Regions from separate parts of the Kitasatospora sp. NPDC056327 genome, predicted to be linked through region 2. Evidence: predicted binding sites of a transcription regulator. Region 2 holds the regulator's gene; each other region holds the start of a gene.
The links. The regulator HrcA, encoded in region 2, represses chaperone genes, less so after heat shock. The targets are predictions, from matches to a motif close to TTNGCACTCNGNNNNNCNGAGTGCNAA.
Positions count from the first base shown of each region.

Region 1: the regulator HrcA is predicted to act here: its motif matches at 1,643-1,669, upstream of ACFCX4_RS25180 (FmdB family zinc ribbon protein).
Region 3: the regulator HrcA is predicted to act here: its motif matches at 1,312-1,338, upstream of groES (co-chaperone GroES).

Region 1 covers NZ_JBHJRC010000201.1:207-3,477, forward strand. Annotated here, with positions in the region: gene ACFCX4_RS25170 (hypothetical protein) at 1-110, shown strand, start outside; gene mscL (large conductance mechanosensitive channel protein MscL) at 169-588, opposite strand; gene ACFCX4_RS25180 (FmdB family zinc ribbon protein) at 1,314-1,631, opposite strand; gene ACFCX4_RS25185 (MFS transporter) at 1,759-3,015, opposite strand.
Region 2 covers NZ_JBHJRC010000068.1:9,383-12,653, forward strand. Annotated here, with positions in the region: gene htpX (zinc metalloprotease HtpX) at 1-644, opposite strand, end outside; gene hrcA (heat-inducible transcriptional repressor HrcA) at 929-1,963, shown strand; gene dnaJ (molecular chaperone DnaJ) at 2,040-3,182, shown strand.
Region 3 covers NZ_JBHJRC010000171.1:8,749-12,019, forward strand. Annotated here, with positions in the region: gene ACFCX4_RS23245 (methyltransferase domain-containing protein) at 1-917, opposite strand, end outside; gene ACFCX4_RS23250 (hypothetical protein) at 914-1,231, opposite strand; gene groES (co-chaperone GroES) at 1,480-1,785, shown strand; gene groL (chaperonin GroEL) at 1,899-3,271, shown strand, end outside.

The sequences.
Region 1 (3,271 bases), on a different contig from region 2:
CCCGGGACGACACCGACAGCGGCTGGGGCGACCGCCCCGGGGCGGGGGAGGGAACCGGGCGCGGGCTGGAGTGGTACCTGAGCCAGCGCCCGCCGCACCACGGCGACTGACCCGGGCGGACCGGACGCCTCCGGGCCCGCGCCGACCCGCGCGGACCTGCTTGGGGCCTCAGCCCGCCCTGGTGACCAGGGCGTCGCGGATCTCGGTGAGCAACTGCACCTCCTTGACCTCGGCCTCCGCCTGCACCTCGGCCAGGGTCTTGCGCTTGGCGGTGAACCTGGTCATCGGCAGGATCAGGCAGAAGTAGACGACGGCGGCGGTGATCAGGAACTGCAGGGCCGCGCTCAGGACGCTGCCCCAGAGGATGAGGATGCCGGAGGTGACCTCCCCGGTGGCGGACACCTCGCAGGGGCCCTTGATGCAGGAGCTGTAGGCCGCGAGGTCCTTGGCCCCGAAAGCGCCGACGATCGGGTTGATCACGCCCTTGACGAAGGCGTTGACGATGTTGGTGAATGCCGCGCCGATGACCACGGCGACGGCCAGCTCGACGACGTTTCCGCGCAGCAGGAATTCCTTGAAGCCTTTCATGCCGCGTGAACGACGGTGTCGTCCGCCGGTCACGGGTGATTTTCTCCCCCCTCCGGCGGACAACCCGTTCGGCCCACCGTCGCCGCCGTTCCCGGTGCGGCCGTTCCCGGTCCGGGCGGACCCGTCCAGGACGGGCCGAGGGCGAACGCGGCCGCCGCGCACAGCACCACGAGCGGGGCCGGCACCGGCACCCGGTGGCGCAGCGCCCGCAGCAGCCGGCAGCGCGGCCCGGCCCGGCCGCGGATCGGCGGGAACGACGGCACGGGCCGCCTGGGCGGGACGGCCGGAGCGGGCGGCGGGACGCGCGGCGGCCGGAGGCCCGGCCGGGAGGGCACGCTCGGCGGCGCGGACGGGCACGGTGCCGCGCAGGGGGGCACCGACGCGCCGGGGGACGGCGGTCCGGACGCGCACGCGCAGAGCGGGGCGGGCGGGAACGGCGGGGTGGACGGGAACGGCGACGGGGCGGGCGAACCGGTGCGCACGGGCACCTCCAGGGTCGGCTCGGGACTTTCCGGTGGCCCACACTCTGGGCGGCCCGGAATCCCGCCGGAAGCCCCTTTCCGCAGCCTGTGGAAAACCCGGGCCTGTGGACGGAGAAGCTCACCCGCAGGGGTGAGAAGTCACCGGGCGCGTTTCCCGGCGGGCATGCGAAGGGGCCCGCCGCGCCCGCGTGCAGCGGGAGCGACGGGCCCTCCGGAAACCTGGTGCCGGGGCCCGGCCGAAGGTCAGCCGGCCGCCGGAGCGGGGCTCGCGGCGGGGGTCGAGGAGCTCGACGAACCCGACGAGGACGACGAACCCGACGAGGTCGAGGACGACGAACCCGAGGACGGGGTCGAGGACGACCCGCTCACCGAGCTGCTGGAGGAGGAGCGGCTGTCGGTCCGGTAGAAACCGGAGCCCTTGAAGACCACGCCCACCGCGGAGAAGATCTTGCGGAGCCGCCCCTGGCAGTCGGGGCACGTGGTCAGCGGCTCGTCGGTGAACTTCTGCACCGCCTCCAGGCCGTTGCCGCACTCGGTGCACTGGTACTGGTACGTGGGCACTTGTCTTCCTCCTGGCACTCTCGCCTGATGAGTGCTAACGATGGTCAATGATGCGGCATTCCGGTGGATCAGTCCAGCGACTCGAATGTGAGATGAGTCCGCCCGGGGTCCGGACCGGCCGCCGCGCTCAGCCCTCGGCCGCGACCGCCGGCCGGGCCGGCGCACCCCGCTCCGCGGCGCCCGCCGCCGCCGCGCGCGTCCCGGGCGGGACCAGCAGCCCCCGCAGCGCGATCAGCGCGGCCAGCCCGAGCCCGGCGCCGGCCACCGGCACCAGGAACCCGGTCGACGCCCCGTACGAGTCGACCAGCCGCCCGGCCGCGGTCGCACCGGTCGCCAGGCCCAGGCCGATGGCGCCGGTCAGCCAGGTGAAGGCCTCGGTCTTCGCGCCGTCCTCGACCAGCGTCTCGACCAGTGTGTAGCCGCTGATCAGGGTGGGGGCGATGGCCAGGCCGCAGACCAGGCCGGCGGCCGAGAGCGCGACCAGGCCCGGCATCGCCCACAGGGTCGAGCAGCCCAGCACCAGCAGGCCGTAGCTGATGATCATCCGCTGCTGGACGGAGCGCCGCCAGGTGACCGCGCCGTACAGCACGCCGGCCAGCATCGAGCCGCCCGCGAAGATCCCGTACACGGTGCCGGCGGCACCGTGCTGCCCGGCGGCGTCGGCGAAGGCGTTCACCGAGACCTGCACGGAGCCGAAGACGGTGCCCACGCCGAGGAAGGCGCCGGCCAGCAGCCGGACGCCGGGCGAGGCGAGCGCGGAGGCCTGCCGGACGCCGGGCGCGCGCTCGACCCGGGCGGGCGCGCTGCGCCGCCGGGCGGCGAAGGCCAGGCCGCCGACGAGGGTCAGCGCCGCCTCGGCGGCGAGTCCGGCCGCGGGGTTCACCGAGGTGGCGACGGCGGTGGCCAGGATGGGGCCGATCACGAAGGTGAACTCGTCGGTCACGGACTCGAAGGCGAAGGCGGTGCCGATCCCGGCGGCCGGGGCGGCGGTCGCGCCCCCGGCGGAGAAGGTGGCGATCCAGCGGGCCCGGACCATGGCGCCGATCTGCGGGACGCTCGCGCCCGCCGGGGCGGCGGCCAGGAAGAGGCTCCAGGCCGGTGCGTGCCCGAGCGCGAGCGCGATCAGGGTGCCGACCGAGACGGCGTGCACCAGCACGGTCGGTACGAGTACGGCGGCCTGGCCGTACCGGTCGGCGAGCCGCCCGGTCTGCGGGCCGACCAGTGCCTGGGCGACCGCGGCGACCGCGGCGACGGTGCTGGCGGTGCCGTACGAGCCGTGGGTGTCCTTGACGAGCAGGAGGATGCCCATGCCGAGCATCGCGTAGGGGAGCCGCGCGACGAACGCGGGGGCCAGGAAGGTCCAGGCGCCGGGCGTGCGGAGCAGCGCGGCGTAGCCGGCCCGGGCGGGCGCGGCGGTTTCGGCGGGCGCGGCGGCCCCGGCGGGCTCCCCGGAACCGGTGGACCCTCCGGAGCCGGCGGGGCCCGGGGTGCCGGCGTCCCCGGCGTTCGCGGTGGTACCGGCGGTGCCGGTGTGCAGGGCGGCGTCCTCGACGCTCTCGACCGTTCGGCGGGCCGTCACGGTCGGTCCTTCCTGCTGCCTGGTAGCGCGGCAGGGCACGGAAGGGCCCCGACGGCGCCGA
Region 2 (3,271 bases):
GTCAGCAGGAAGCTGATCGCGTAGACCACGATCGACACCAGCGGGACGACCAGCGCGGCGATCGCGGCGTTGGAGTCGTTGCTGTTGCGCCCGCCGCCCAGGAAGCCGCCGTACATGGCGATCCTGGTCATCGCGCCGGCCAGCACGCCGAGGAAGCCGGCCACCGTCATCACGGCGACGTCCCGGTGGGCGACGTGCGACAGCTCGTGCGCGAGCACGCCCTCCAGCTCCTCCGGTTCCAGCCGGCGCAGCAGGCCGGTGGTGACGCAGACCACCGCGTTGGCGGGGTTGCGGCCGGTCGCGAAGGCGTTGGGCATGTCGTTGTCGGCGACCGCGACCCGGGGTTTGGGCATGTCGGCGAGGGCGCAGAGCCGGTCGACGGTGCCGTGCAGCTGCGGATACTGCTCCGGGGTGACCCGGCGGGCGCCCATCGCCCGCTCGGTGATCCGGTCGCTGAACCAGAACTGGGCGACGAACAGGCCGCCGGAGATCAGGACCACGATCGGCCAGGCGCCGCGCAGCAGCACGATCAGCAGTCCGGTGAATCCGACGTAGAGCAGCCCGATCAGGAACATCGTCCCCACCATCCGGCCGGTCAGGCCGCGGTCGGGGGCGAAGCGGGTGTGCGGGCCCGGGTTCGACATCGCTGGTCCTCCGTTCGCCGTCCGCTTCCGATGCTGCCACCAGGGCGGGCCCCCGGCATCACCCGCGCGCCGCGAACTGCGGGCAGGATCACTCCGGCCGGGCCGTTCCTGCGGTCGGACCCGGGCCTTACACTGGCAGGTACGGTTCTGGCACTCGGGCGGTCGGAGTGCCAGGGGCGCGGTCCTCCGGGGCCGGTCGGACAGCTCGGACACAGCTCGAATGCGGACACATGCCACAACGGCGTGTCACAACGGACAACGCGTGGAGACGGAGGTGCGTGCCCATGGCCGGTGAGGTTCGCCAGCTCGACGACCGCAAACTCGCGGTGCTGCGCGCGATCGTCCAGGACTACGTGGGGACGGAGGAGCCGGTCGGCTCCAAGGCCCTGGTGGAGCGGCACAACCTCGGGGTCTCCCCGGCCACCGTCCGCAACGACATGGCGGCGCTGGAGGAGGAGGGCTACATCCACCAGCCGCACACCAGCGCCGGGCGGATCCCCACCGACAAGGGCTACCGGCTGTTCGTCGACAAGCTGGCCGAGGTCAAGCCGATGAGCGCGCCCGAGCGGCGCGCGATCCGGCACTTCCTGGACGGCGCGGTGGACCTCGACGACGTGGTCGCCCGCACGGTGCGGCTGCTCGCCCAGCTGACCCGCCAGGTCGCGGTGGTGCAGTACCCCTCGCTGAGCCGCTCCACGGTGCGGCACATCGAGCTGGTCGCACTGGCTCCGGCGAAGGTGATGCTGGTGCTGATCACCAACACCGGCCGGGTCGAGCAGCGGCTGGTGGACTGCCCCGGCGCGGTCGGCGAGACGCTGCTGGCCGACCTTCGGGCCCGGATCAACGCGCGGGCGGCCGGCCAGCGGCTCCCGGACGTCCCGGGGCTGCTGGAGGAGCTGCCCGCGCTGTTCGAGGCGGGCGACCGGCCGACGGTGACCACGCTGCTGGCGACGCTCTTCGAGACGCTCGCCGAGCAGAGCGAGGAACGGATCATGCTGGCCGGCACGGCCAACCTGACCCGTTTCGGCCACGACTTCCCGCTGACCATCCAGCCGGTGCTGGAGGCGCTGGAGGAGCAGGTCATCCTGCTCCGCCTCCTGGGTGAGACCGCGGACGCCGGGGTGACGGTCCGGATCGGCCGCGAGAACGCCTACGAGGGGCTCAATTCCACCTCGGTCGTCTCGGTCGGTTACGGTTCGGGCGACGAGAGCGTGGCCAAACTGGGAGTGATCGGTCCGACCCGGATGGACTATCCGGGCACAATGGGGGCGGTGCGAGCGGTGGCACGGTACGTGGGCCAGATCCTGGCCGAGTCGTAGGAACGGCCGCGCGTTAGACATCTAACGGGCGCCGAAGTCGCAGGCACTCTTACAGGCGGAACAAGCGGAGCATTTGGTGGCCACGGACTACTACGCGGTACTCGGCGTCCGACGGGATGCGGGGCAGGACGAGATCAAGAAGGCGTTCCGGCGCCTGGCACGCGAACTGCACCCGGACGTCAACCCGGACCCGAAGACGCAGGAGCGGTTCAAGGAGATCAACGCCGCCTACGAGGTGCTCTCCGATCCGCAGAAGCGCCAGGTCTACGACCTCGGCGGCGACCCGCTGTCGCCGAGCGGCGGGGGCGGCGCGGGCGGCTTCGGAGCGGGCGCGGCCGGCTTCGGCTTCTCGGACATCATGGACGCCTTCTTCGGCGCCGCGTCCGGCCAGCGCGGCCCGCGTTCGCGGACCCGGCGCGGTCAGGACGCCATGATCCGGCTGGAGATCACCCTGGAGGAGGCCGCGTTCGGCACCACCAAGGAGCTCCAGGTCGACACCGCGGTCACCTGTACCACCTGCAGCGGCGAGGGCGCCGCGCCCGGCACCTCCGCGCAGACCTGTGACATGTGCCGCGGCAAGGGCGAGGTCTCCCAGGTCACCCGGTCCTTCCTGGGCCAGGTCATGACCTCCCGTCCCTGCCCGCAGTGCCAGGGCTTCGGCACCGTCGTGCCGACCCCGTGCCCGGAGTGCGCCGGCGACGGCCGGGTCCGCGCCCGCCGCACCCTGACCGTGAAGATCCCCGCCGGTGTCGACAACGGCACCCGGATCCAGCTGGCCGGCGAGGGCGAGGTCGGCCCCGGCGGCGGCCCGGCCGGCGACCTCTACGTCGAGATCGCCGAGACCACCCACACGGTGTTCCAGCGGCGCGGCGACGACCTGCACTGCACGGTCACCATCCCGATGACGGCGGCCTCGCTCGGCACCCAGGTGCCGCTGCAGACCCTGGACGGGGTCGAGGAGGTCGACATCCGGCCCGGCACCCAGTCCGGCCAGTCGATCCCGCTGCACGGCCGGGGCATCACCCATCTGCGCGGCGGCGGCCGGGGCGACCTGATAGTGCATGTCGAGGTGCAGACGCCCACCAAGCTCGACCCCGAGCAGGAGGACCTGCTGCGCCGCCTGGCGGTGCTGCGCGGCGAGGAACGGCCGGCCGGCCAGTTCGCGCCCGGGCAGCAGGGGCTGTTCTCCCGGCTGAAGGACGCCTTCAACGGCCGGTAGCGGTCCCGGTGCGGGGGGTGCCGAGGCTTCCTCGGCACCCCTTTCGCGTGCCCGCCCCGCCGTCCGGCCCGGCTGCGTTCCGCAGCCGC
Region 3 (3,271 bases), on a different contig from region 2:
GGGTCGATCAGCCGGCCGTTCACCCGCCCGGCCACCTCGGCGACCAGGTGGGCGCGGATCACCGCGCCGTCCGGCTCGTAGAGGTAGCGGCCGACCGGGCCGGCCGGCGGGTCGGGCAGGTCGCCGCCGGTGAGGCTGGCCCGTTGCGGCAGCAGGGTGGCGCGGTGCGGGTGCCCGGCCCGGGTGCCGAACCAGAGCACCGCCTCCTTGACGTCGCCGTGGTCGGAGACCCACTCGGCCTCCGTGTCGGCGGGCACCGCCTCGTGCGGGATGCCGGGGGCCACCTTGAGCGCGCCGACCGGGGTGCGCCGGCCGGCTCCGATCGCCCAGGACAGCGGCGGCGCGTACGCCTCGGGGTCGAACACCCGGCCGCGCGAGGTGCGGCGGGCGGGGTCGGTGAAGACCGCGTCGAAACCGGTGACGTCGACGTCGGCGACGTCGGCGCAGCGCACCTCGACCCGGTCGGCCAGGCCCAGGGCGGCCGCGTTGGCGGCGGTGGCGGCGCAGGCGGCCGGGTCACGGTCGACGGCGAGCACCTCGATGCCGGCCCGGGCCAGCGCGAGCACATCGCCGCCGATCCCGCAGCAGAGGTCGGCCAGCCGCCTCACCCCGAGGTCCGCGAAGCGGCGCGCCCGCCACTCGGCGACCTCGCGCCGGGTGGACTGCTCGACGCCGTCGGGCGTGAAGTACATGAGATCGGCGTCGGCGCCGAACTTGGCCCGGGCCCGCTGCCGCAGCCGGGCCTGTCCGAAGGCGGCCGACACCAGTTCGGCCGGGTGCTCCCTGCGCAGCCGGGTCGCCAGCGCCAGCTCCTCCCCGGGCGCGAACTCGCGCAGTTCGGCGAGCAGGGTCTGGCCCCGGTCGGTCAGCAGGGGCCGCAGGTCGTCGTTCTCCACGGGGCCATTCTCACCGGTCAGAGGTTGTGGAGGGCGACCACGACGAAGCCCGGGTAGAGGAACGGCGACACCGCGGCGACGGCCGCGACCACCGGGTACCCGCTGCGCCGGGCGATCCGGGTGGCCAGGCAGGCCGCGGCCAGCACGAGCACCCCGGTGACCACCAGGACGGTCGTCGTGCGGGACGCCGAGCAGCGCCACCCCGTGGTCCGGGCGACCGCCGAGCCGGCCTGGAGGACCGCGAGGGGCAGGGCCGTGAACACCGGCAGGAGGATCACCGCGAACAGGAGGTCTTTCCACCGGGGAGGCCGGGTGCCGGCCGGCGTCGTGGTCATGGCCCGAGTCTGCGGCCCGGGTGCGGCCCCGCACATGAGTACGGCTACTCATCCGCTCCGGGCGTCCGACGCGCGCGGCGTTGGCACTCTGGTTGACTGAGTGCTAACTGCGGCCTATGGTCGTCCTTGGCACTCCCCACCGGGGGAGTGCTAACGCGAGAAAGCGTGTCTGACCCCCGCGACGGCAGATGCGCAGGCTCGCCCCTACCCGTTAGAAAACCCCGTAATCTCCGAAGGGGAGCTCGGACGTGACCACCAGCAGCAAGGTTGCCATCAAGCCGCTCGAGGACCGCATCGTGGTCCAGCCGCTCGACGCCGAGACCACCACGGCCTCCGGCCTGGTTATCCCGGACACCGCCAAGGAGAAGCCCCAGGAGGGCGTCGTCCTGGCCGTCGGCCCGGGCCGCTTCGAGGACGGCCAGCGTCTGCCGCTCGACGTCGCCGTGGGTGACATCGTCCTGTACTCGAAGTACGGCGGCACCGAGGTGAAGTACCAGGGCGAGGAGTACCTCGTCCTCTCCGCCCGCGACGTTCTCGCCATCATCGAGAAGTAAAGGCGTCCAGCCACGCCCCGGATCCGTGTCCCTAGTGACAGGGGACCGGGGCGTGGCTGTTGGTTCACGTAGTCGAGCGGCCGCGCGGCCGCACCCCCGAGGGAATAGGGAACATGGCGAAGATCCTGCAGTTCGACGAGGACGCCCGCCGCTCGCTGGAGCGCGGTGTCAACAAGCTGGCCGACACCGTCAAGGTGACCATCGGCCCCAAGGGCCGCAACGTCGTCATCGACAAGAAGTTCGGCGCCCCGACCATCACCAACGACGGTGTCACCATCGCCCGTGAGGTCGAGCTCGACGACCCGTACGAGAACCTTGGCGCGCAGCTCGTCAAGGAGGTCGCCACCAAGACCAACGACGTCGCGGGCGACGGCACCACCACCGCCACCGTGCTGGCCCAGGCCCTGGTCAACGAGGGTCTGCGCAACGTCGCCGCCGGTGCCGGCCCGGCCGCCCTGAAGAAGGGCATCGACAAGGCCGTCGCCGCCGTCTCCGAGCACCTGCTGTCGGTCGCCCGCGAGATCGAGGGCAAGGACGACGTCGCCGCCGTCGCCACCCTCTCCGCCCAGGACTCCCAGGTCGGCGAGCTGATCGCCGAGGCGATCGACAAGGTCGGCAAGGACGGTGTCATCACCGTCGAGGAGTCGAACACCTTCGGCGTGGAGCTGGACTTCACCGAGGGCATGCAGTTCGACAAGGGCTACCTGTCGCCGTACTTCGTCACCGACGCGGAGCGGCAGGAGGCGGTCCTGGAGGACCCGTACATCCTGATCAACCAGGGCAAGATCTCCTCCATCCAGGAGCTCCTGCCGCTGCTGGAGAAGATCCTGCAGGGCGGTTCCTCCCGCCCGCTGCTGATCATCGCCGAGGACGTCGACGGCGAGGCGCTGTCCACCCTCGTGGTGAACAAGATCCGCGGCACCTTCAACGCGGTGGCCGTCAAGGCCCCGGGCTTCGGCGACCGCCGCAAGGCGATCCTCGGCGACCTGGCCACCCTGACCGGTGGCACCGTGATCTCCGAGGAGGTCGGCCTCAAGCTCGACCAGGCCGGTCTGGACGTGCTGGGCTCCGCCCGCCGCGTGACCGTCACCAAGGACGAGACCATCGTCGTCGACGGTGCCGGTGAGGCCGACGCCGTGGCCGGCCGCGTCGCCCAGATCAAGGGCGAGATCGCCAACACCGACTCGGACTGGGACCGCGAGAAGCTGCAGGAGCGCCTGGCCAAGCTGGCCGGCGGCGTCTGCGTCATCCGCGTCGGTGCCGCCACCGAGGTGGAGCTCAAGGAGCGCAAGCACCGCCTGGAGGACGCCATCTCGGCGACCCGTGCCGCGGTCGAGGAGGGCATCGTCGCCGGCGGTGGCGCCTCGCTCGTCCACGCCGCCAAGGTGCTGGACGAGGGCCTGGGCCTGTCCGGCGACGAGGCCACCGGTGTCGCGGTCGTCCGCAAGGCGCTGCACGAGCCGCTGCGCTGGATCGCCCAGAACGC